4 regions of the Desulforapulum autotrophicum HRM2 genome follow, and region 2 is predicted to be linked to each of the others. Evidence: predicted binding sites of a transcription regulator. Region 2 holds the regulator's gene; each other region holds the start of a gene.
The links. The regulator sigma-54, encoded in region 2, starts transcription at its own class of promoters, with help from an activator protein. The targets are predictions, from matches to a motif close to TNTGGCACANTTTCTGCTNT.
Positions count from the first base shown of each region.

Region 1: the regulator sigma-54 is predicted to act here: its motif matches at 3,410-3,429, upstream of HRM2_RS20630 (periplasmic heavy metal sensor).
Region 3: the regulator sigma-54 is predicted to act here: its motif matches at 2,191-2,210, upstream of HRM2_RS20160 (DUF6515 family protein).
Region 4: the regulator sigma-54 is predicted to act here: its motif matches at 3,479-3,498, upstream of glnA (type I glutamate--ammonia ligase).

Region 1 covers NC_012108.1:4,697,077-4,702,347, reverse strand. Annotated here, with positions in the region: gene HRM2_RS20645 (PAS domain S-box protein) at 1-1,330, shown strand, start outside; gene HRM2_RS20640 (response regulator) at 1,364-1,951, shown strand; gene HRM2_RS20635 (YaaA family protein) at 1,991-2,773, shown strand; gene HRM2_RS20630 (periplasmic heavy metal sensor) at 2,822-3,319, opposite strand; gene HRM2_RS20625 (PAS domain-containing sensor histidine kinase) at 3,691-5,271, shown strand, end outside.
Region 2 covers NC_012108.1:3,171,695-3,176,965, reverse strand. Annotated here, with positions in the region: gene gap (type I glyceraldehyde-3-phosphate dehydrogenase) at 1-241, opposite strand, end outside; gene HRM2_RS13815 (PTS sugar transporter subunit IIA) at 317-730, opposite strand; gene rapZ (RNase adapter RapZ) at 727-1,608, opposite strand; gene HRM2_RS13805 (PTS sugar transporter subunit IIA) at 1,612-2,070, opposite strand; gene hpf (ribosome hibernation-promoting factor, HPF/YfiA family) at 2,088-2,627, opposite strand; gene rpoN (RNA polymerase factor sigma-54) at 2,641-4,080, opposite strand; gene lptB (LPS export ABC transporter ATP-binding protein) at 4,083-4,805, opposite strand; gene HRM2_RS13785 (LptA/OstA family protein) at 4,802-5,271, opposite strand, start outside.
Region 3 covers NC_012108.1:4,590,098-4,595,368, reverse strand. Annotated here, with positions in the region: gene HRM2_RS20170 (Y-family DNA polymerase) at 1-1,085, opposite strand, end outside; gene HRM2_RS20165 (LexA family protein) at 1,089-1,508, opposite strand; gene HRM2_RS20160 (DUF6515 family protein) at 1,611-2,096, opposite strand; gene HRM2_RS20155 (hypothetical protein) at 2,343-2,630, opposite strand; gene HRM2_RS27200 (hypothetical protein) at 2,620-2,760, opposite strand; gene HRM2_RS20150 (amino acid ABC transporter permease) at 2,874-3,755, opposite strand; gene HRM2_RS20145 (transporter substrate-binding domain-containing protein) at 3,752-4,585, opposite strand; gene HRM2_RS20140 (amino acid ABC transporter permease) at 4,670-5,271, opposite strand, start outside.
Region 4 covers NC_012108.1:5,140,743-5,146,013, forward strand. Annotated here, with positions in the region: gene HRM2_RS25655 (LPP20 family lipoprotein) at 1-41, opposite strand, end outside; gene HRM2_RS22555 (OmpA/MotB family protein) at 233-1,126, opposite strand; gene HRM2_RS22560 (hypothetical protein) at 1,575-1,802, opposite strand; gene glnA (type I glutamate--ammonia ligase) at 2,083-3,411, opposite strand; gene HRM2_RS22570 (CYTH domain-containing protein) at 3,787-4,272, shown strand; gene HRM2_RS28160 (FKBP-type peptidyl-prolyl cis-trans isomerase) at 4,275-4,973, opposite strand; gene HRM2_RS22580 (S1C family serine protease) at 5,137-5,271, opposite strand, start outside.

The DNA of each region.
Region 1 (5,271 bases), 1.5 Mb from region 2:
AACTCTTGATTTTTTTTCCAGGGTCGGGAATGAACAATTTTACCAGATTCTGGATATTGCTCAAAAACAGGGAAAATTCGAGTATGATCTCATCTGGAAGAATTCCGTGGATGGCGGTCAACTCTTCCGTTTAGTGGTCATGCCCATGCATAACGATGATGGGATAAACGTGGGCTTTATTCTTTTTGTGGTGGATAATACGACCCGGTACCGGTCAGAGGAAAAGCTGCGGTTGAGCGAAGAAAGGTATCGAACCCTGGTTGAAAATATGCCGGACATTGTGTTCTCCATTGATGAAAATTTTTTGATAACAACGGTTAACATCCCAAACAGCCCATCCTACAGCCTTGAAGCAGGAGATATCGTTGGACGTTCGTTTGAACAGTTTATACATGAACAAGATCGGAAACAGTTACAGAAACTGACCAGGTCTGACTTTCGAGAAAAGAAAAAATACCGCCGGGGGGTTCGTTTTAGATTCCTTTCAGGCGCCGGGAAAAGCAGCTGGGTGGATTTGAATCTGCACTACCAGTACAACAATGACGGCAGTTTTTCGGGGGCCAATGGTGTGCTGACAAACATTGCTGAGCGCAAACTGCTGGAAGCCCAGCTCGTGCGAACGGAACGACTGGCGGCCGCAGGGCAGCTTGCAGCATCCATTGCCCATGAAATCAATTCCCCCCTGGCAGGAATCTCGGCCCTGTTGGCCCTGGTTCGCAAAAAAAACCTCAACGATAAAAAGGCCATAGAAGAGATTGACCTGATCAGAAGTGCCTTTGAAAGCATTGGAAGCACTGTTAAAAAGCTGCTCAACCTCAATCGCCCCGGCCTTGATTATATGCAGAGAGCAAATATAAATGCCATTGTTCATGACACGGTAAAACTGTCGGAAGCCTATTTAAAGAAAAAGGGAATCATTGCCCGCCTGGAGCTGTCTGAGTGTGTTCCGGACTTTGACTGTCACCCCCAGGATCTGGGGCAGGTTTTTTTGAATTTCATTAACAACACCATCGAGGCCGTGGAATCAGCTAGGGGTGCCGGGGGGGATAAATTTGAAATCCTGTCCTGTCAAAATGAGATCTTGATCACCACAAGGGTTTCAGCTGATAAAATTTTTGTGGACTATGTTGACACCGGGCCTGGAATTGCCCCGGAGGATCTTGATAAAATATTTGATCCTTTTTTTACCACCAAAAAGCAGCTTGGTATGGGTTTTGGGCTCTCCATCTGCCACGAGATCATCCTTCGCCATAATGGAACCCTGCGGGCTCTGCCAAGGGAGAATGGGGCCTGGTTTGCCATGGAATTTTCGCCTGTAAGAGAGGTGTAGGCGAACGAACGCCAATTGTTTAAAAGAGGTTATATGGAAAAATTACCGTACCGTATATTGCTGGTTGATGATGACCCCATTGTGCTGATGGGAATCGGCAGGGAGCTTGAGGCCCAGGGATATGACGTCTCCACGGCAAAATCCGGCGAAGCCGCCCTGACTATTTTAGATGGGCAGGGGGCTGATTTTGACCTGGTCATAACCGATCTTATCATGGGAAAGGTTAACGGTATTGAGGTGCTTAAAAGATCCAAGCAGGTAAACCCTGACGGAATGGCCATGATAATGACCGGTTATGGGGATCTTAATTCTGCGATTCAGGCAATCCGGTTGGGTGCCGATGAATATATGCTCAAGCCCGGGAGCCCTGAGGAGCGGACGTTTCGCATCAATGAGGTGCTTGAAAAGTATGAACTAAAACAGAAATTAAAGATGTATGAAAAAATTCTGCCGGTTTGCTGTGTGTGTAAAAAAATTCGTAACGACGCTGGTAAAAACCCCGGAGAAGGCTGTTGGATGTCGGTTGAGGAGTATTTAAATGTAAAGGGAAAGATCCAGGTAACCTCCACCTATTGTCCTATTTGTTACCAGGAAGCGATTGCAAGGATTCGACAGAAATAACTGTTCCACCGGGTAAAATATGTTTAAAAACCCACAAACATGGGAATTAAAATGAAAATCATCCTCTCCCCTGCCAAAACCATGGCAGATCCGGAAAAAACCATGCTTCGTCCGGAGATTGAATCTGAAATCATAATGACCAGGCCTGTTTTTGAGCAACGGGCCCAAGCACTGATTCGTTTGCTCAAGGGGTTTTCTGAAATAGAGCTCAAGGCGCTCTTCAAGGTGAGTGACGCCATTGCCCGAAAAACCCTGGATCAGATTAACGGGTTTGGTGAAACCCGGCCAGTTCCTGCAATCTTTGCATTCCAGGGCGCTGTGTACAAGGCCCTTGCTCCGGAAGCATTCACAGGAGAATCCCTCGTATTTTGCAGGCAAAACCTGGTGATTCTCTCGGCCCTTTACGGGGTGCTCAATCCCTTTGACGCTGTTTTTGCCCACAGACTGGATTTCACCTGCAAGCTTGAATGCGGCGCAAACATGACCTTGCGTAAATTCTGGACATCTCCGATTCACGAATGGTTTGATGAGAATCTTGCCGCGGATGAATTCATCGTGAACCTGGCATCGGACGAATATGCATCCCTGGTTACAAAGGGTGGATTAAAAGCGAGGGTCATCACCCTTGCGTTCATGGAAAAAAAAGGGGGAGTATTAAAAACCGTTGCAGCCCACTCAAAACAGGCCAGGGGGCTCTTTTTAAGGCAGATCGTTCAACAACGGGTGACAGAACCAGGGATGATCAAGTCGTTCAAGGTGGCAGGCTACACCTATGACGGAAAAATTTCCCAGAAGAACCGGTGGGTATTTGTGTTGAAATGAACAAGGCCCTCCCGGTTGAACAGGAGGGCCTTGTTCCTTTATTGGTGCTTATTTGTCAATGGTGTCAGGATCTGTGCTGTCATTGTCTTGATCGCCCATGGTCATGCCGTTCCTGGGGCCTCCCATGCAGCCCTTTTTTCCAAATCCCTTGCCGCCTGCAAAAAAGTTGATTTCCGGGGCAATCTTTTTTGCCTCAAGGGCAAAGTTGATCCGTTTGACCATCAAAGCCTTTTGAAGATCACCTGCTTCATTGGCAAGTGCAACAAGGCGTTGTCCGTCTGGGGCCGATGTCTGCATGAGGATTCTTAGCTCATCTTTTTTTGCACGCATGGCTGCCCTGGTCGCTGCTGTTTCATCAATAAATTTTTGGTGAAGGGTTTTAAGCTGGGTTTGCTGGTCCTCGGTAAGGTTTGCCATGGGACTGTTGTATCCGGCCCGGCAACCCTTTTTTCCATGCCCCTGGCCGTGGTTCCAGGCAAATGCTACTCCAGAAAGCCCAACTATGGCAAATACGAGTGTTGTAAGGATAATAATTTGTTTTTTCATGGTTTTCTCCTTTGTGGTGGTCTGGCCACCTTTTTGTCTGTTCATGTTTTGCGGCCCGGGCCGCACATCCGCTGTTGTTGGATACTAATCACTGCATACGGCGTGCCATGGGCTGATCAAAAGGATTAACTTCCTGAAATATAATGCAAAATACATTTTTTCCTTTGTGGTGTGACTGAATCGTGATACATGGGTATCGGGTATTTTGTATCCAGTACGGTGTCCTCACATGGGTATAAAATACCCGGCTCCCCGGGTGGTCAATGGTGAAACTCCGGGTGTGTCGGCCCGGGCACCATAATTGCTTGGTAAATTGGGGAGAACAAGGAAAAATTAAGAACAAACCTATGGATTTTACGCGAGATGGGCCAATGACAGAACCCAAAAAGAGAACAACGGGAATCTCCCCTTTTATAATCATGGGGGCAATTCTTGTGCTGATGTCCATTTTTATGCTTATGGCCATGGACAACATCAAGGAACACGACGCCAGGATTGTTGAAAAGCTGACGGCAAAGGGAACCTTTCTTATCAGGGCCTTTGAGGCCGGCACCCGCACGGGTATGATGACGATGAGATGGCGGGCAGCAAGGGTCCAGAACCTGTTGACTGAAACGGCCTTTCAGCCGGAAGTGAAATATCTGATGATCATAACCGGGGATGGAAAGATTCTGGCCCACAGTGATCCTGAAAAAATTGGCACCTTTTATGGGAAAATGCCCGATGTGGACCCCCTGGGTGACGGTACGGCCATTTTTCACCGGGAAGTTTTTTCTGGGGAAGGGGACAAGACCTTTGAGGTATTTAAGGTGTTCACCCCGGCAAAGCGGTTTCATCGTCCAGGGCCGGGGGGGCGCATGGGCAGGCGGAGGACAGCCGGGGCTGTTCAAGGCCTTTTTCTGACCCGGGAATCACAGCCTGAAACAGGTACAGCTCCAGAAATCCCGGGTCCGGCATCATCAAAAAAGGTCCACGCCAGCCACCAACCGGCAGAGGGTGACTGGTTCAGTTCCCATTTCTCCAGGTGTCCTGAACAATGCCGGGATTCGGGTCCACAGATTATCATTGCAGGCCTTGATATGACCGGCGCCGCGTCAGGGAAAAGAGCCTATATTAACCATGTTATCATCAATGGTGCCGTTCTCTTTCTCATGGCAAGTGCTGGTATTGTTGGCCTTTTTATGCTCCAGGGATACCGGTCCACCCGGTCGTCGCTTTCCAGGGTCATGGCCTTTTCAAACAGGCTGGTCGAAACCATGCCCGCAGGCTTGATTGCCGTGGATCTTAACCTTGAAATCACTTCCTGGAACCGGGAAGCCATGGTGATTCTCGGGGAAAAAGATAAGCCGGTCCTGCCGGTGGCGCTGGTTGAAATGGCCGCAATCATGGAAGAAAAAAATCAAAAAATCTCAAGGGAGCTTGCCTTTCCTTCCCTGTCCGGTGGTTCTCTGGTCCTGGATGTGGTTGCTTCACCCATCCGGGATGACGGACAAGGGGCATCAGGCTATCTTTTTTTGTTCAGGGATCTGACCGAGCTTACGGCGTTAAAGCAGGAGGTGGAAAGGAGTCGTCGCCTTGCTGCCGTTGGTAAGCTTGCCGCAGGTGTGGCCCATGAAATTCGAAATCCCTTGAGCTCCATCAAGGGATTTGCCACCTATTTCAGGGAGCGGTATAAGGGCGTTGCCGAGGACAGGGAGACGGCCGATATCATGATCCACGAGGTCGAACGGCTCAACCGGGCCATTACCCAGTTGCTTGAATTTGCAAAGCCCGTGCCCGTGGTTGCCCGAAAGGTGGATGTTAAGGACCTTGTGGCCCATTCGTTAAAGCTTGTGGAGAACGACCTTGCCGCCAGGGGAATAGGGGTTGAAAAAACGATCCCCAGGGATCAAAAAGAGGTGACAATTGATCCAGACAGGCTCAACCAGATTCTTTTAAACCTCTACCTCAAC
Region 2 (5,271 bases):
CCGGATCCTTGAGGGAACAGACCTTTATGGTTCGATCGTTGACGACCATGGTATCTTCAGTGGTTGTGATGGTTGCGTCGAGCCTGCCATGTACAGAGTCAAATTGAAGCAGATGCGCCATGGTCTTTGTGTCTGAAAGATCGTTGATGGCGACGACTTCAAGATCTGATCGTTTCAATGCAGCCCTGAACGCCAGTCTGCCGATTCTACCGAAACCGTTGATTCCAAGTTTAATTCCCACGATATTGTACCTCCTGAACGTTGGTAGTAAAAGAAACACATGTTGGGAAGCCGGGTTGGAATTCAAGCCAACCGATCATGCACGTTTGCTTCCTTTTAAAATTCCGCTTGCAAGGGAAATACTTTTTTTCCCCTGGGCCACAATGGCCGCTGCTGCCGCTGAAAGTTCCTGTTTATCCCTTACTGAAATTGCCTTGAGCAGAATTGGAAGGTTGACCCCTGAGATCACTTCAACGGCCCCTTCTTCTAAAAACGAGTAACTCAGATTGGATGGGGTTCCACCAAACATGTCGGTGAAAATGATCACCCCTTTTCCATCATTGACGGTTTTGATGCCGGTTTTGATCTTTTTGATCAATGCGTCGGCAGGTTCCCTGATGTCAATGGAAACAAAGCTGATTTTTTCTATTTGTGTATCCAGGATTAATTGAGCGGTTTCAATTAATGCTTCTCCAAGTGTTGAGTGGGTGACGATTAAAATTCCTGTCATAGCTCTTTTGTATCCCTGTCTATGTCCCTGTGGATGATGCCGGGTTCAAAGCCTCGCTGGCTCAGGTGTTCAAAAATGTTTTCAGCAATGGCAACGCTTCTGTGTCGACCACCTGTACATCCTACAGCTATTGTAAGATACGCTTTCCCCTCAAGGGTGTAAAGCGGAATCAGATAGTCGAGAAGGCCCAGGTATTTTTTTAAAAAAGTTTTGGCCTGGATGGTTTCAAGCACAAAATCTTTAACCTCCTTTGTGCGACCATTCAACGCTTTCAGCTCTGGTACAAAAAAAGGGTTTGAGAGAAACCGCATGTCAACCACAAGATCTGCATCCGTAGGGATGCCGTACTTGAATCCAAACGAGAGGAGGTTGATCTTCATGGATACAGGTTTGAGGGCGTGGTGGTGGGCAATATTGCGGATTTCGGCTTTAAGCTGGTGGACATTGTAATTGCTTGTGTCAATGATCCGTTTTGAAATTTTTCTGATGGGAAGCATGAGGCTTTTTTCTGACTTTATGCTTTCAATCAGACTTTTGTCCTGACCTGCGGGGTGATGGCGCCGGGTCTGGCTGTATCGTTTTAAAAGGATGTTTTCATCGGCCTCAAGAAAAATAATTTCCGGAATATGCCCGTTCTTCCCCAAGGATTCCAGGACCGAAGGAAATTGGGATAAAAATTGTTTGGCCCGGATGTCCATGACAAAGGCAAAACCGTTTATGTCGGTGTCGCTGTCCAGGGGGAGGTCAAGAAATTTTGGCAGAAGCTCGATGGGCATGTTGTCAACGCAGTAATAACCTGCATCTTCAAATGCCTCCATGGCTGTGCTCTTTCCTGACCCGGAAAGGCCGGTGAGTATAAATAGGCTTTGGCGGTTCATGGGTTAAAACTCTTCATCAATGTCAAGAATGATTTTCTGGATTTCGTCAATGGATTCGGCCCGTAACAGGCTTTCCTTAAAGTGGTCCTTTTTGAGAAGCTTTGAAATCTGTGCCAGAACTTTCAGGTGACTTCCTGTGGAGTTTTCAGGGGTTATCAACAGGAAAAAAATATGGACCGGTTTGTGGTCAAGGGAGTCAAATGAGACTCCCTTGCGGCTCAAACCGAACCCGACAACTATGGAGTCGACAGTGGCAAGCTTGCCGTGGGGAATTCCAATTCCGCCACCGATACCTGTACTGCCAAGTTGTTCTCTTTCCAGAAGAACCCTTACAATTTCGTCGCTCCCGGTCCTGGCCATGGGAGCGACACAAATTGCAAGTTCTTCAAGAACGCCTTTTTTATCCTTTGATGCAAGGTCCGGGATGATGGCACCCCTTGGTAATAGTTCTGATAGTTTCATAATCTCCTGGCAATTTGCTATCTGCGGGGCTGGATCAATCCAAGCTTTCCGTCGTTACGCCTGTAGAGAACATTGACACGCTCTGTCCTTGCATTGCTGAACACAAAGAAATTTTCCTTACCAGAGTTGAGTTCCATAACGGCATCATCGATGTCAATGGGTTTTACGTCAATGGCCTCCATGATCACTTCAGGAGTGGAGGTGTCCGAGGCGGCCTCGGGAGGGGTGAGGAGAATATCATTGTCCTTGATGCTTGCCTTGTTGCCTGACATGTGGCGTCGCATCTTGTCCTTGTTTTTCTTTATCTGGCCTGCCACCTTGTCCATAAGGGTGTCAATGGACGAGTACATGTTTTCAGACTCCTCCTTTGCATGGATCTTCAATCGGTCACACACAAGGGTTATTTCGGCAATGTGTCTAATCTTTTCAACGGACAGAACCACGTTTGCCTCTGCCGGGCTTTCAAGCATTTTGTCAAATCGGTCTACCTTTTTCTGTACATAGGATTTTAATGCATCGGAAGGATCAATCTGTTTAAAAGTGACGGATGTCTGCATAAAAAAAACCTCCCTAAAATTGTTTACGTTTACTTGACGGAAGAATGTGAAGCATCTCCCTGTATTTGGCTACGGTTCTGCGGGCTATGTTGATGTTAGCCTCTTCTAATATCTCTGTCAGTCGCTTGTCGCTGTAGGGGTTTTGAGGATCTTCCTTTTCAATAATAAGTTTGATTTTGTCCTTGACACTTGCCGAAGCCATTGAATCACCATCAGTTCTTGAGATGGAACTATTGAAAAAATATTTAAGTTCAAATAACCCCTGGGGGGTGTATGCGTATTTGTTGGTTGTGACCCGACTGATGGTTGATTCGTGCATCTGGATATCTTCGGCCACGTCCCTCAGGATCATGGGTTTTAACTGGGTGATCCCGTTGAGGAAAAATTCCCGCTGGAACTTGATGATGCTCTCCATGACAGAATAGATGGTCTTCTGTCGCTGGTGGATGCTTTTGATGAGCCAGGAAGCGCTCTGCATCTTCTCGTTGAGGTAGGTCTTGGTCTCTTTTGATATCTTGGTGCCCTTGGCGACTGCCTCTTTGTATACACGGTTTATCCTCAGTTTGGGCAGGCCGTCGTCGTTCATGACAATTTTAAAATCATCGCCTTCCCGGTATACATAGATGTCTGGAATAATGTACTGGGGTTCTTCAGTGCTGAACTCTCGACCTGGTTTGGGCTCCAGGCATTTGATGACGTTCACGGCTGAAACCACATGATCTATGGATATGCCTAGATCCTTTGCGATTTTCTTGTAGTTTTTGTTCTCCAGGTTTTTCATGTGCCGGGTGATGATCCGTTCAAGCATCGGATCTTCGATGCCAAGTCTCGTAATCTGAATGAGCAGTGATTCCCTGAGATCCCTTGCGCAGACACCGGGCGGGTCAAAGGTTTGCAGGGTTTTGAGCATGGCTTCAACGGCTTCGATTTCAAAACCCCCGGGTTCAGCAATTTCCTCAACCGTTGAACAAAGATATCCGTCAACGTTGAGGCTGCCGATGATCATGCTTCCTATCTGTTCCTGATCAGGGGTTGGGCTGTTCATGAGAAGCTGCCACTGAAGGTGATCTTCAAGGGTCTTTTTGGCTGAGGTGAATGCCTCGTAATTGGGGGCCTCCTGGAAATCTCTTTCCGAGTGAACCCTTCCCGTTGAGTTGTATTCGTTGATATAGCTTTCCCAGTCCGTGTCCTGGGAAAGTTTTTCCTCAATGGTGACCTCTTTCAGGTCCTCGTTTTGGTCTTTGGTGTCGGCTTCACGTTCAATCTCCCGGGCCTCTGCCTGGGTTATTTCCTGAATGCTCTCTTCCAGGGCCGGGTTTTCCTCGAGTTCCTGCTCGATCATCCCGGCAAGCTCCAGCCGGGAGAGCTGGAGTAGTTTTATCGCCTGCTGCAGCTGGGGGGTCATCACCAGTTGCTGGGTGAGTATTAAGTTTTGTTGTAGTCCTAAAGCCATAATCAGAGCCTAAATTTATCTCCAAGGTAGAATCGTCTTGCAATTTCGCTGGAGGTGATTTTTTCCGGGTTTCCCGATTCAATCACCTCTCCCTGATTCATGATATAGGCGAAGTTGCACACCCCAAGGGTCTCTCTCACGTTATGGTCAGATATCAGAACCCCGATGTCAAGTTCAGTGAGGTGGGTGATGATTTTCTGTATGTCTGACACGGCCAGGGGGTCAATCCCGGCAAAGGGTTCATCCAGAAGGATGAACAAAGGGTCGGTTGCAAGCACCCTTGAAATCTCAAGCCGTCTTCGTTCTCCGCCTGAGAGCACGCTTGCCTTTTGATCGGCAAGACGGGCGATGCCCAACTCTTCCATGAGGCGGTCTGCCTTGGCATTGACGTTCGTTTCAACATCGGGCCGGACCTCAAGAATGGCTGTAATATTCTGACGTACGGTGAGTTTCCTGAATATGGATGCCTCCTGGGGAAGGTACCCGATGCCGTTTCTTGCCCTCATGTACATTGGATAGTCTGTTATGTCATTGTGGTCAAGGAAAACCTGACCCTTGTCCGGCTTGATCATTCCAACGGCCATGTAAAATGTGGTTGTCTTGCCGGCACCGTTAGGCCCCAGCAGGCCGGTCACCTGCCCAGGGTTGACCTCAATGTTAACACCATTGACTACCCTTCGACCGTTGTAGGTCTTAACAAGATTTTTCAACGCAAGTCTTGTCATTCACCCTCTTTATTTTTCTTTTTGTCCGCGGGGTTGAACAGTGCTTCGACCCGCTGGTCTTTCCCACTCTCCACAACCACCTTGCCATTGCTTCGAAACAGGGTGATTTTTTTGCCGGTGACAAAGCTTTCACCTGTGATTACCCTGGGAGCGTCACCCGTCAGAGTCAGCACAAGGGTTGATGTTGTGTAGACAGCCTTGTCGGCAAATGCCTTTTGGTCTTGGGATGTGAATGTCACATTCCCCGTGGCAATGATCTCCTTGATGTTCTGCTCGTCGGTTTTGCTTAACTTTTTTCTCTCATCTTCCGTGTATATGAATATCTTTATGGCATCGGCATGGATGACATCGTCCTGGCTGGTTGCCACGGCATTGCCTGTAAACGCCACAAAGGAGCTGTCCCTTTCAGATGTCATGGCGTCTGCAGTGATGTGAAGGCTTCTGTCCTGGAGGTTGTCAGCTGTCT
Region 3 (5,271 bases), 1.4 Mb from region 2:
GTATCAAACAGATCCAGTTGCACCTGGCCGTCCCGGGTCAGGCTGGAAAAGACAATACCCGCCTTTGTGTAATATTTGCCGGATTGGAATATTTGTTTTAACAGCCCCTTTCCCTGCTTGATAAGCTCTGGTGTGCTGTTGGATGCTGTGGGCAGAACCGCTGTTTTGGAATTGTAGTAATAGGACTGGGGGGAGAACCGGTTTGTCATCACATACACGGTGAGTGTTTCGGTAAAGCTGCCCTGGTGCCTTAGTTTTTCCGCACCCCGGGAAATGTAGAGTGATACGGCCTGGGACAGTTCATCAAAGGTGGTTGCCGGTGTTTTAAACGATCGGGAAACAGCGACAGATTTTCGTCTTGCAGGACAGTCCTCCAGGGGGTAACAGGATTCTCCTGCAAGCTCCCGCTGCATGCGGATACCGTTGATGCCCATTTTGCCTCGAATCAGGGATGGGGCGGCTGACTTGAAATCCAGGGCAGTGCGAATGCCCCGGTATTTAAAAAAGGGAGTCAATCTTCTGCCAATGCCCCAGACATCACCAATGGGGGTCATTTCCAGGGCAAGATCCCTGTAGCTTGTCGGGGTTAAATCCAGCACACCATCGGCTTTGGATGATTTTTTGGCAATTCGGTTGGCAATTTTTGCAAGGGTTTTGGTGGGTGCAATGCCAATGGATACAGGAATGCCGGTATTTCTTTGCACGGTATTGCGCATTTTCCGGGCATAATTCACCAGGTCTGTGAATGCAAAATTTGTAAGATCCAGAAAGGCTTCATCAATGGAATAAATTTCCATGGCCGGGGTAAACGGGGCCAGGGTCTGCATCACCCGGTTGGACATATCCCCGTAAAGCGGATAATTGGATGAAAAGACACGCACGCCATTGCCTTCAACAATGGCTTTGATCTGGAAAAAGGGGGCACCCATGGCAATGCCCAGGGCTTTGGCCTCATTGGAACGTGCCACGGCACAGCCGTCATTGTTGGAAAGCACAATCACAGGTTTGCCCACAAGCTGGGGATTAAAGACCCGTTCACACGAGACATAAAAATTATTGCAGTCGACCAGGGCAAAAACCGGCATATTTCACACCTTGTGAATCACATTGGTGACAACACCCCAGATTTCCAGGGATTTTTCCTGGGTGATGCTGATGGGCTGGTAGTCCTCATTGTCAGGTTCAAGCGAGATAAGGGCGTTTCTGTATCTCAGGCGTTTTACCGTTAACTCGCCGTCGATGACAGCGATGACAATTTTCTTGTCCGTGGCTTCCAGGGAGCGGTCAACAATGAGGATATCACCCGGGTGGATCCCGGCATTGATCATGGAGTCTCCACTGACCCGGACAAAAAAAGTAGCTGCCGGGTGTTTAATCAGGTGGCGGTTCAGATCCAGGCTGCCTTCCATGTAATCCTCAGCAGGTGATGGGAAGCCCGCTTCCACGGAAGAGATACAGATGGGGCAGCTGATTGCGGTTGAATTATCCGGTATGAGTATTGTGTTCATTAAAATCCTGCTTGTCTGATACCAAAATGAATGCCATGGGGATAGATTATAATTTGATAAGAGACAATGCAAGATTTTAAGATTAAATTATAGCTTGTTTCTCTAACCCGCCGGTATCCGGTTTAAAGCAGTGATAAATTTTTTGTCAACCCATCCCAGTTTGCCGGAGGGAAGCTCAACATAGAGCCAGCCTGTGGACTCTTGGTAGACTCTGAGGATTTGTCCCTGATATGCCAGGGACGACACCCCGTAGGTCATACCGGGTCCAGATCTCACATTGAGTATCTCCACTGCCACGGATACCTCTTCTTTTACTTTTACGATTTCAGCTGTTTCCTCTCGTTCAGCAGCTGTTAAAACAGGTGGGGCAACGACTAAATATCCGTCAGGCACCCGGACATAATAGATCCCGTTGAAATAGTAGTATTTTGCATCATCAACAATCCTGATGCCGTATCCGGGGGGAAGTGACGCTATGACTGCCCCCTCTGGCGCTTCAACCGGGACATATCCAGCAGGCCCTCTATGATAAAATCCGCCGTCCCTGAAAAAGAGATGTCTGGTTCCGACAACAATGAGCTCAAACAAGGGGTCAGGGCCGTGGAAAAATCCGTGGAATGGAGCTGTTGGAGGGCCTGCAAAAGTTGATGGACAAGGCATCGTGATGCCTAAAACGACCAAAAAAGCAGTAATTGTTTTACATATGTTTGCCAGCATGTTTTTCCCCTGTATTATAGTCTCATGATCAGATTAAATCCTTCCATATGTCTTGTCTTTTGAGCCATATTTTGGAAAACTTTTATCTGATCATGAGCCTCAACTTCTTTTGTGCGTCTACTCGTTCTGCCTGTCCTGATTTTCGCGGTCAGGCGGGTTGTCTGGACGAAGAACCAGCTGGTCCCCATCCCTTTCCTGAACACAGGTTCCGGTTACCGTATCACCCTGGGGGTTTTCAAACGCTGCAGTATCCCCCTCGGATTTTCCTTCGCAGGCGGTATACGCTTCCGGTGGCGGCCCCTTATGTCCTTTGGGCCCACCCTGGGCAAAGGCTGGACCCAGCGTGAAGATAGTTAAGATTCCTGCAAGTATTAGGATCGTTGATTTTCGCACATTAATTGTCATCTTTCATTCTCCTTAATTGGTATTGAATAATTTTGTCCGTTGCAATCAAGCGCCCCCGGGTCTTTTCATCCTGTGAGGCCTTGTTTAACTCAGCTTTTTTAATCTTCGTAGCATTTCCCATCTGTTTCATTCTTGTGTCCTGATTTTCGGGATTTTTTTGAGGCTACAATCATTCTTTCAGGGGTATAATGACAAAACATTATGGAAAAAAATTGAGGAAATCGTGTGGAGAATTAGTGGATGTCACATGTTCTGAGTCAATCGACGTTCAACAGCCGCCACCCCCATGGAACAGCAGAAACAGACAATGAAGTAGAGTGCAAGAATGGTCAACCACACCTCAAAGGTGAGAAAGGTGGCGGACATCAGTTCCATGCCCTGGAAGGTCAGCTCCTGGATGGAGATCACCGACACAATGGACGAATCTTTGATGGTGGAGATGATCTGACCGGCCATGGGGGGAAGCATACGCCGCAGGGCCTGGGGAAGGATTACATGGCGGAGCTGCTGGAACCGGGTGAAGCCAAGGGATGAAGAGGCTTCCCACTGCCCTTTTTCAATGGATTCAATGCCTGCCCGGATGATTTCAGTGAAATAGGCCCCCTCGTACAGGGCAAGGGATGCGGTTGCCGAAAAAAAGACCGGCAAAAGAGACGGATCCGACACAAAGGTCGTTAAAAATTGCCTTAACAGCCCCTCATTCATATTGACGGCCCTGTCAAGCCCTGTCAGGGGTACGATGATATCGCCCAGAAAGTAGTAAAAAATGAAGATCCATACGATCACAGGGATGTTGCGTATGGTCTCCACGTAGGCCGTTGCCACCATTTTCAGGTAATGGCTCCTGCCGCTTTTCATGGCCCCCATGATTGTCCCGATCACAAGGGCTGAAAGGGTTGCCCAGAAGGAGATTCTAAGGGTGATGAACAGGCCGGTAAGGATCATGCCCGGCACCCATTTCTGGGTTGCATCGTCAAGGCGCAGCAGATACTGGGGGATCACCTCCCACTGCCAGTTGTAGTGGGATTGAGCGGTGATGGCCCCCATGAGCCAGGCAAGGCCTGCAGCAACCAGGGCAAAGATCAGGAGGTCAAAGAGTTTTAGCCTGGGCGGTTGCTGGATCAATTGAGTCGGTCTTCCCAGTCCCTTGTTTCAAACCAGAAGGATTTTCTTTCCTTGAACCACCCTTCGGACGTCACATAGGTGATCCAGTTGTTCAAGAAGTTGATGGTGTCAAAATCACCCTTTTTAACGGCAAATCCAATGGGCTCCCGGGTAAAATTTTCCTTGAGGGGCAAAAAGAGTTTAGTAGGGTGCTTGATGGCCTGGAACGCAGGTGTCGGGGCAGAAGAAACCACCCCATGGACCCGACCGTTGATCGCCTCTTGAAATGCCTGTGCCTCATCGTCGAACATGCGGATACTGGCATTTGGCAGGTATTTTTTGATGGCGGCGACCCCTGTCGAACCAAGGCGTGCCGAAAGTACCACATCTTTCTGGTTAAAGGCTTCTAATCCTGAAAAGTCCTTGGCAAGGGTGGTGCTGGCTGCCATGGACATGCCCGTATAGTCATAGGGGATGGAGAAATTGACTTTTAGGTTCCGGCTGGGAAGGATTCCCATGCCACCGATGATGATGTCAAATTTTCCCGTGAGAAGGGCTGGAATGATGCCCGACCATTTGGTGGGGATGAATTGAACCTTTACCCCCATATCCTTGGCAAGTCTTGTGGCCACATCAATTTCAAACCCCATGAGCTTGCCGGTCTTGTCCTTCATGGCCCAGGGAACAAAAGTGGACATGCCCACCCTTAAAACGCCATTTTTCATCACCTGTTCCACCGTGCTTTCACCGTTGGGTGCGGCATAAACCTGAGGTATGATCGTTGCACAGGCCAGAACAAGGGCGACCACTGCCGTGGTAAAAAAGGTTGCCGGTTTAGTTGATAGGCTCATTTGTTATGCTCCTTATATTTTGCGGTTAATGAAAGGGAATAATTCCCGGAAGGGCTGTCAGGTCTATTTTTAAATACCATAAGTTTATGGGGTTGGGGAGAGCTTTTTTTCCATGAATCGGGTCACCAGGGAAAGGGTATAGGTGATGCCAAGGTAGATAAGGGCAATGGTCAGCCAGATTTCAAACACCAGGTAGGTTTCGGCCATTATCTCCTGGCCCCTCATGGTGATGTCGTAAACGGCGATGGTGCTCACAAGGGCCGAATCCTTGACAAGGGAGACCATCTGACTGGTAAGGGGCGGCAGCATGATCCGTATGGCCTGGGGAAGGATAACATGGCGGAAGGTGTGATGGCGGCTGAGACCCAAAGAGATGGCTGCCTCCCACTGGCCTTGGGGAATGGAGATGATGCCGGCCCGGATAATTTCGGATGCATAGGCCCCTTCAAACAGGGCCAGGGTGAGGACGGCTGCAGCAAACCGGCTGATGTTCAAGGTCGGAGAAACGACAAAATAGATGAAAAAAAGCTGTACAAGCAGCGGGGTGTTGCGGATCAACTCAAGGTAAATTCTGGCAAGAACTCTGAGGGAGAACAGATTTGACAGCCTTGCCAGGGCTGCGACAAGGCCGAACAGGCTTGACAGTAAAAGGGCTGCAACTGAAATTTTGATGGTCACCCCAAGTC
Region 4 (5,271 bases), 2.0 Mb from region 2:
GAATAAGGTCCGCAGCCTGCAAACATGAAACTTGAAATCATTAAAAATAATAATAGCCCATGGAAAGGTTTAAATACATTTTTCATTTTGATTTTCCCTTTTTTCCAAACAAACCGATTAGAAGAACAGATTTCCCCACTTGAAAAAGAGCACCAAGTCAAACTTGAGTGCAAACAAACAAATAGATATACATTTTTCATGCCTGGGGTGATCGGCACCAATTTCGACACTTTCATTCTTGGACAAAATGTATGGTTATATCGGCACGCCTGCTCAGCACCCGGCACCGCTCACTTTTTTCCAAACATTTTTTATATTCGCCCATGCCTGTAATCTTGAAAACAGAAGATTTCATCCCCCTTTCCCTTAACTCTCGAACCACGGCGCCCGCTCTTTTTGCGCTAAGTTCTATGTTGGTCATTTTCGTTCCCCGGATCTTCCGATAATCGGTAAATCCTGTTACCTCAACCAGAACCGAATAGGGTTTAAGAAAACCTGCCAGGCGGCCTAGAAACCTTTTGTGGGCATCCGTTAATGCAAATTTACATGGGTCAAAGAGTATTGGAAAAACACTCTCCAGAACCAGTCCTGGGCCCTCAACAGCAACTTCAAAGTGGTTCTCAAGCCCGGCCTGGATGAGGCTCTCCTCCAGTGCTTTCTCAACTCCAGAAGGGGGCATTCCACGGGACCGTGATTTGGCAGTTTTTGATGGATAAGAAAGATCAGAACCGCCTGCATGATCAATCATTTTATTTAATTGTTCAATATCGCGCCCATGGATCTGTATCAATTCCATCAGTTGTTTTTTTCTCGCCTGGGCAGTCATTATTTTTTGGTTTAAAGCGCTCCTTGATGCCTTTAAAACCTCGGGCGGTAGTCTGTTCTGGTCCTGGATCGTCGAAATTTTAAGATAAAGCCATTCCCTCTCCATTTTAAAATTTAAAATGTCTTTGTCCGTCAAATCCAGCTCTGTTTCATAGGATTTCACCAAGTCAAGAATACTGTCCCGTTCAACGAGTTTAAAGGCGTCACTACTGTCAGAAGAGGAAACGGGCTCAGCCTGGACATTAAAGGGCATGAGGATGATAAAACAAATCAACGTTTTGAGCAGAGTAACCTTTCTCATCTTTTTTCCGCCTAGATCCGGGTTTAAAATAATCGCTTGCGACAGAAATGTTTGACACCAGGTGAAACATCCCTGAACAGCACAGGATAAGAAGTACCATATATCCGACAAAAGAGATATCGACACCTTGGATTGAATCTTTAATCTCTTTGTCCCCATGGAATGTGCGCCTTGAGTCTTCAAGAACGAGGAATACCCAATTGAGAAATGGGAAAGAAATAAAAACCTTCGCCCGGAACGATGGGGGGGTTAACCTACAGGGGGGATTGGCACCAAGGTCAATCCCTGGGAATACCCACCAGGGATTGTATTTGACACCTGTTCGATTCTATTGTGCATCTTCAGACCCTTCTTTGGATCCAATCCTTTGCGGGGGAGGACCCCCATGCTTTCAGGGGCAAGGGGAGAACAAGAACAGGTTCACAATGGAAATTGAAACAACCGCTGTTTATTGTTCTTCTGGTTCTCCTGCTAATTCCAGATCCTGAGCGCCGGAACTTCTGACCAGAATATTGCAGTGGGGACAAACCATTTTAAGCTCAGTAACCTTCCCCCTGAAGAGCTTTCCCTTACAGTGGGGACAATAGTAATCAACCAGACCAGAGCTATCTGCACCCCCGTCCACGCTCTGGTACATTGATGGGTTAACATCTTCGTTGCTGCGGTCCATAGCCATATTTCCCCTTCCTTTTCAATCTGTTTGACATATATTTATATATCTTTTGCACTTTAAACAGAAACAGACCGGGCATACCCGATCACTACAGGGGTCTTTAATAGCAGATTAAACAAAAAAGCAAAAGAATGTTCAGAAGAAAACATACATAAAAAAGAAGAGGGCCATGGCGTTTCATCCCATGGCCCTCCCTGTACAACAATTTTTTATTACAATTTCTCTTTCAGTCAACCATTAATTTGTTGCGGCCGGAGCAGACATCATACGCCGGCCGTGCCGGTTAATAAATATTCAGGTATTCTTTAACTTCCCAATCGGTGACGCTGATCCGGTAGTGATCCCATTCCGCCTCCTTGTTGATGATATATTTCTCATAGATATGCTCTCCAAGGGTATGGCGGGTAAGGGGGCTTGCCTTCAACTCCTCTATGGCTTCACTCAGCGAAGACGGCATGGAGGCAATGCCGGCCTCAATCTTTTCTGTAGCCGTCATATCAAAGATATTGCTGTTCGTTGGGGCTGGAACCGCAAGTTTGTTCTTGACCCCGTCAAGGCCTGAGCTGAGCATCATGGCAAAGGCAAGGTAGGGGTTACAGCAGGGATCCGGGCAACGGAGTTCAACCCTTGTGCCAATGCCACGGGAGGCGGGAATCCGGACAAGGGCACTTCGGTTTGAAGTTGACCAGGCCACATACACAGGCGCCTCATAACCCGGCACCAGGCGTTTGTATGAGTTGACAATGGGATTGGTTACGGCTGAGAACCCCCTGGCATTCTTCATGATACCGGCAATGTACTGGTAGGCCACCTGGCTTAACTTCAGCGGGTCTGATTCGTCTGCGAACGCATTAGTTCCATCAAGATTGAACAGGGACTGGTTGGTGTGCATACCGGAACCATTGATACCAAAGATCGGTTTTGGCATAAAGGTGGCGTGGAGCCCATGTTTCTTTGCAATGGATTTTACGACCCATTTAAAGGTTACAGTATTGTCGGCACAGGTCAGGGCATCGGCATATTTGAAGTTGATCTCATGCTGGCCCTCGGCAACCTCATGGTGGGACGCCTCGATCTCATACCCCATCTCCTCCAGGGTTTCGATGATCTCCCTTCTGCAGTCAAGGCCGGTATCCTCGGGATCAAGGTTGAAATACCCGGCATTGTCGTCGGTTGTGGTTGTTGCGTTTCCCTTCTCATCCAGTTTAAAGAGAAAGAACTCGGCCTCTGTGCCGACGTTCATGGTAAATCCCATCTCCTTTGCCTCGGCCAGGATTCGCTTAAGGTTCACCCGGGGACATCCTATAAACGGAGTGCCGTCGGCCTTGTGAACGTCACACATGATTCTTGCGGCAGACACGCCGTTCCTGCGCCGCCATGGCAACACACAAAAGGTGTTGTAATCGGGCTTAAGATACATGTCAGACTCCTGGATCCGGGCAAACCCGTCAATGGAAGAACCGTCAAACATGATCTTTCCGTCCAGAGCCTTTTCAATCTGGCTCTTTGGCACGGCAACATTTTTCATGAACCCGTTGATATCACAGAACTGAATTCTAAAAAAATTAACATTCTCTTTTTCTATGATTGCTAGAATCTCTTCTTTTGTCATTTCAAACGCTCCCTTTCAGTATCGTTAGTAATTACCTGGTTAATATCCATCATTTGGTTCTGACATAAAAGCACTAAGCGTGCCAGGGAATTAGAAAGAAACAGATTAAAAACATACAATGCTTTATTTACAGGAAGTTACATACATTTCCAAACGAAAAAATTCCAGAAAGAACACCTCCCGAGGCTTGTCTACCTGGGACAATAAAATACATTTTTGCAATATTTTTATCCCGAAAAACACACTTATGTAAGAACAGACTTTAATAAACATGGGGCTTGATTTCCTTGCTGCTACAGAGGGGCTTGCAACTTTTAGGTGACAAGTCGTTTTTAGCCTCTTGCCTTTTGCCTGGCATTCGGGGTATTTTCAATAATGGCCATTGAAATAGAACGAAAATTTCTGCTGCGGCACGACACCTGGCAACAACAGGCTAAAACCCATGTTGCCATGCGTCAGGGGTATATCAAGAATAGTGTGGAAGGTGTGGTAAGGGTCAGGATTGTCGATACCGCGGCATTTCTAACCATCAAAGGCCAAACCTGCAGCTTCACCCGCCTGGAGTATGAATACCCCATACCCATCGCCGATGCCCAGGAAATGCTGGACCGTCTCTGCCCCAAACCCCTGGTGGAAAAACAGCGATTTTTCATTGATCATGGGGGATTCACCTGGTGCGTTGACCAGTTTACAGGTGCCAACATGGGACTGGTCCTTGCAGAGATCGAACTTGAGTCGGAAGACCAGACCTTTGAACCACCCGCCTGGATTGGCCGGGAGGTAACGAAAGATCCCCGCTACTACAACGCCAGCCTGGTGAACCACCCCTATTTAGAGTGGAAAGTCAGACCCGTTCCCTGAAACTATCCGCTGATGCCGAGCAGCTCGATCTCAAAAATCAGGGTGGTACCCGGCTGGATTGTGGGACCTGCACCCCGGTCACCATAGGCAAGGTCAGCAGGGATATAGAGCATCCATTTGGATCCCACATTCATGAGCTGAAGGGCTTCTGTCCACCCTTTGATCACGCCCTGTACAGGAAATGACGCAGGCTTCCCCCTTTTGTAGGAAGAGTCAAACTCTACACCGTCAATGGTCGTTCCCCTGTAATTGCACTCCACCGTGTCCGAGGCCACCGGTTTTTTACCTTCACCATTTTTAATAACCTTATACTGAAGACCGCTTTCAAGGGTAACAACCCCCTCTTTTACCTTGTTCTCAGCAAGAAACACATCCCCGTCGATCTTGTTTTTGTCCGCAACTGCCTGCATTTTTGCCATCTGGCTTGCCTGCATCTGCTGCTGAAAGATCGCCATACTCTGCTGCATCTCTTCAGCGGTCATGAGGATTTTTCCTGTGGTGCTCGACGTGAACCCCTTGAAAAAAGCCTCCTGATCAACGGCATAATCTTGTTTGATGTTGTTTCCGATGGTTGCGCCAAGGGCATAGCTGATCTTCTCTTTTTCAGTTTTCAATGTTTCATCGGCACAAAAGCCTGAACCGGCAATAAAGAGTAAGGCGGTTGCAACGGTGAGGCCACGGGTGATGTTCTTTGCTAGCATGAAGAAGCTCCTTTAAAGGACTAAAAAGTTAATTAAACCATTTCTGCTACCAGAAACTTGAGACAATAGCAATCAAAGTTTTTATCTTGACTTCAGAAGGACAATCCCATGGAAATTTTATCACACCATGGGCCACCTGATACAATCGGCCATGGTATGATCTTCAATAATTCAGGCCCGCCTTTTTAAGGATTGCCTTTACATGGCGGAGGGGAATGGCATAGGTGATACCGCTGGGATCAGTGATGGCATTTTCCTTTGCCCCTTTTACCAGCACCATATTGACAATGCCCACAAC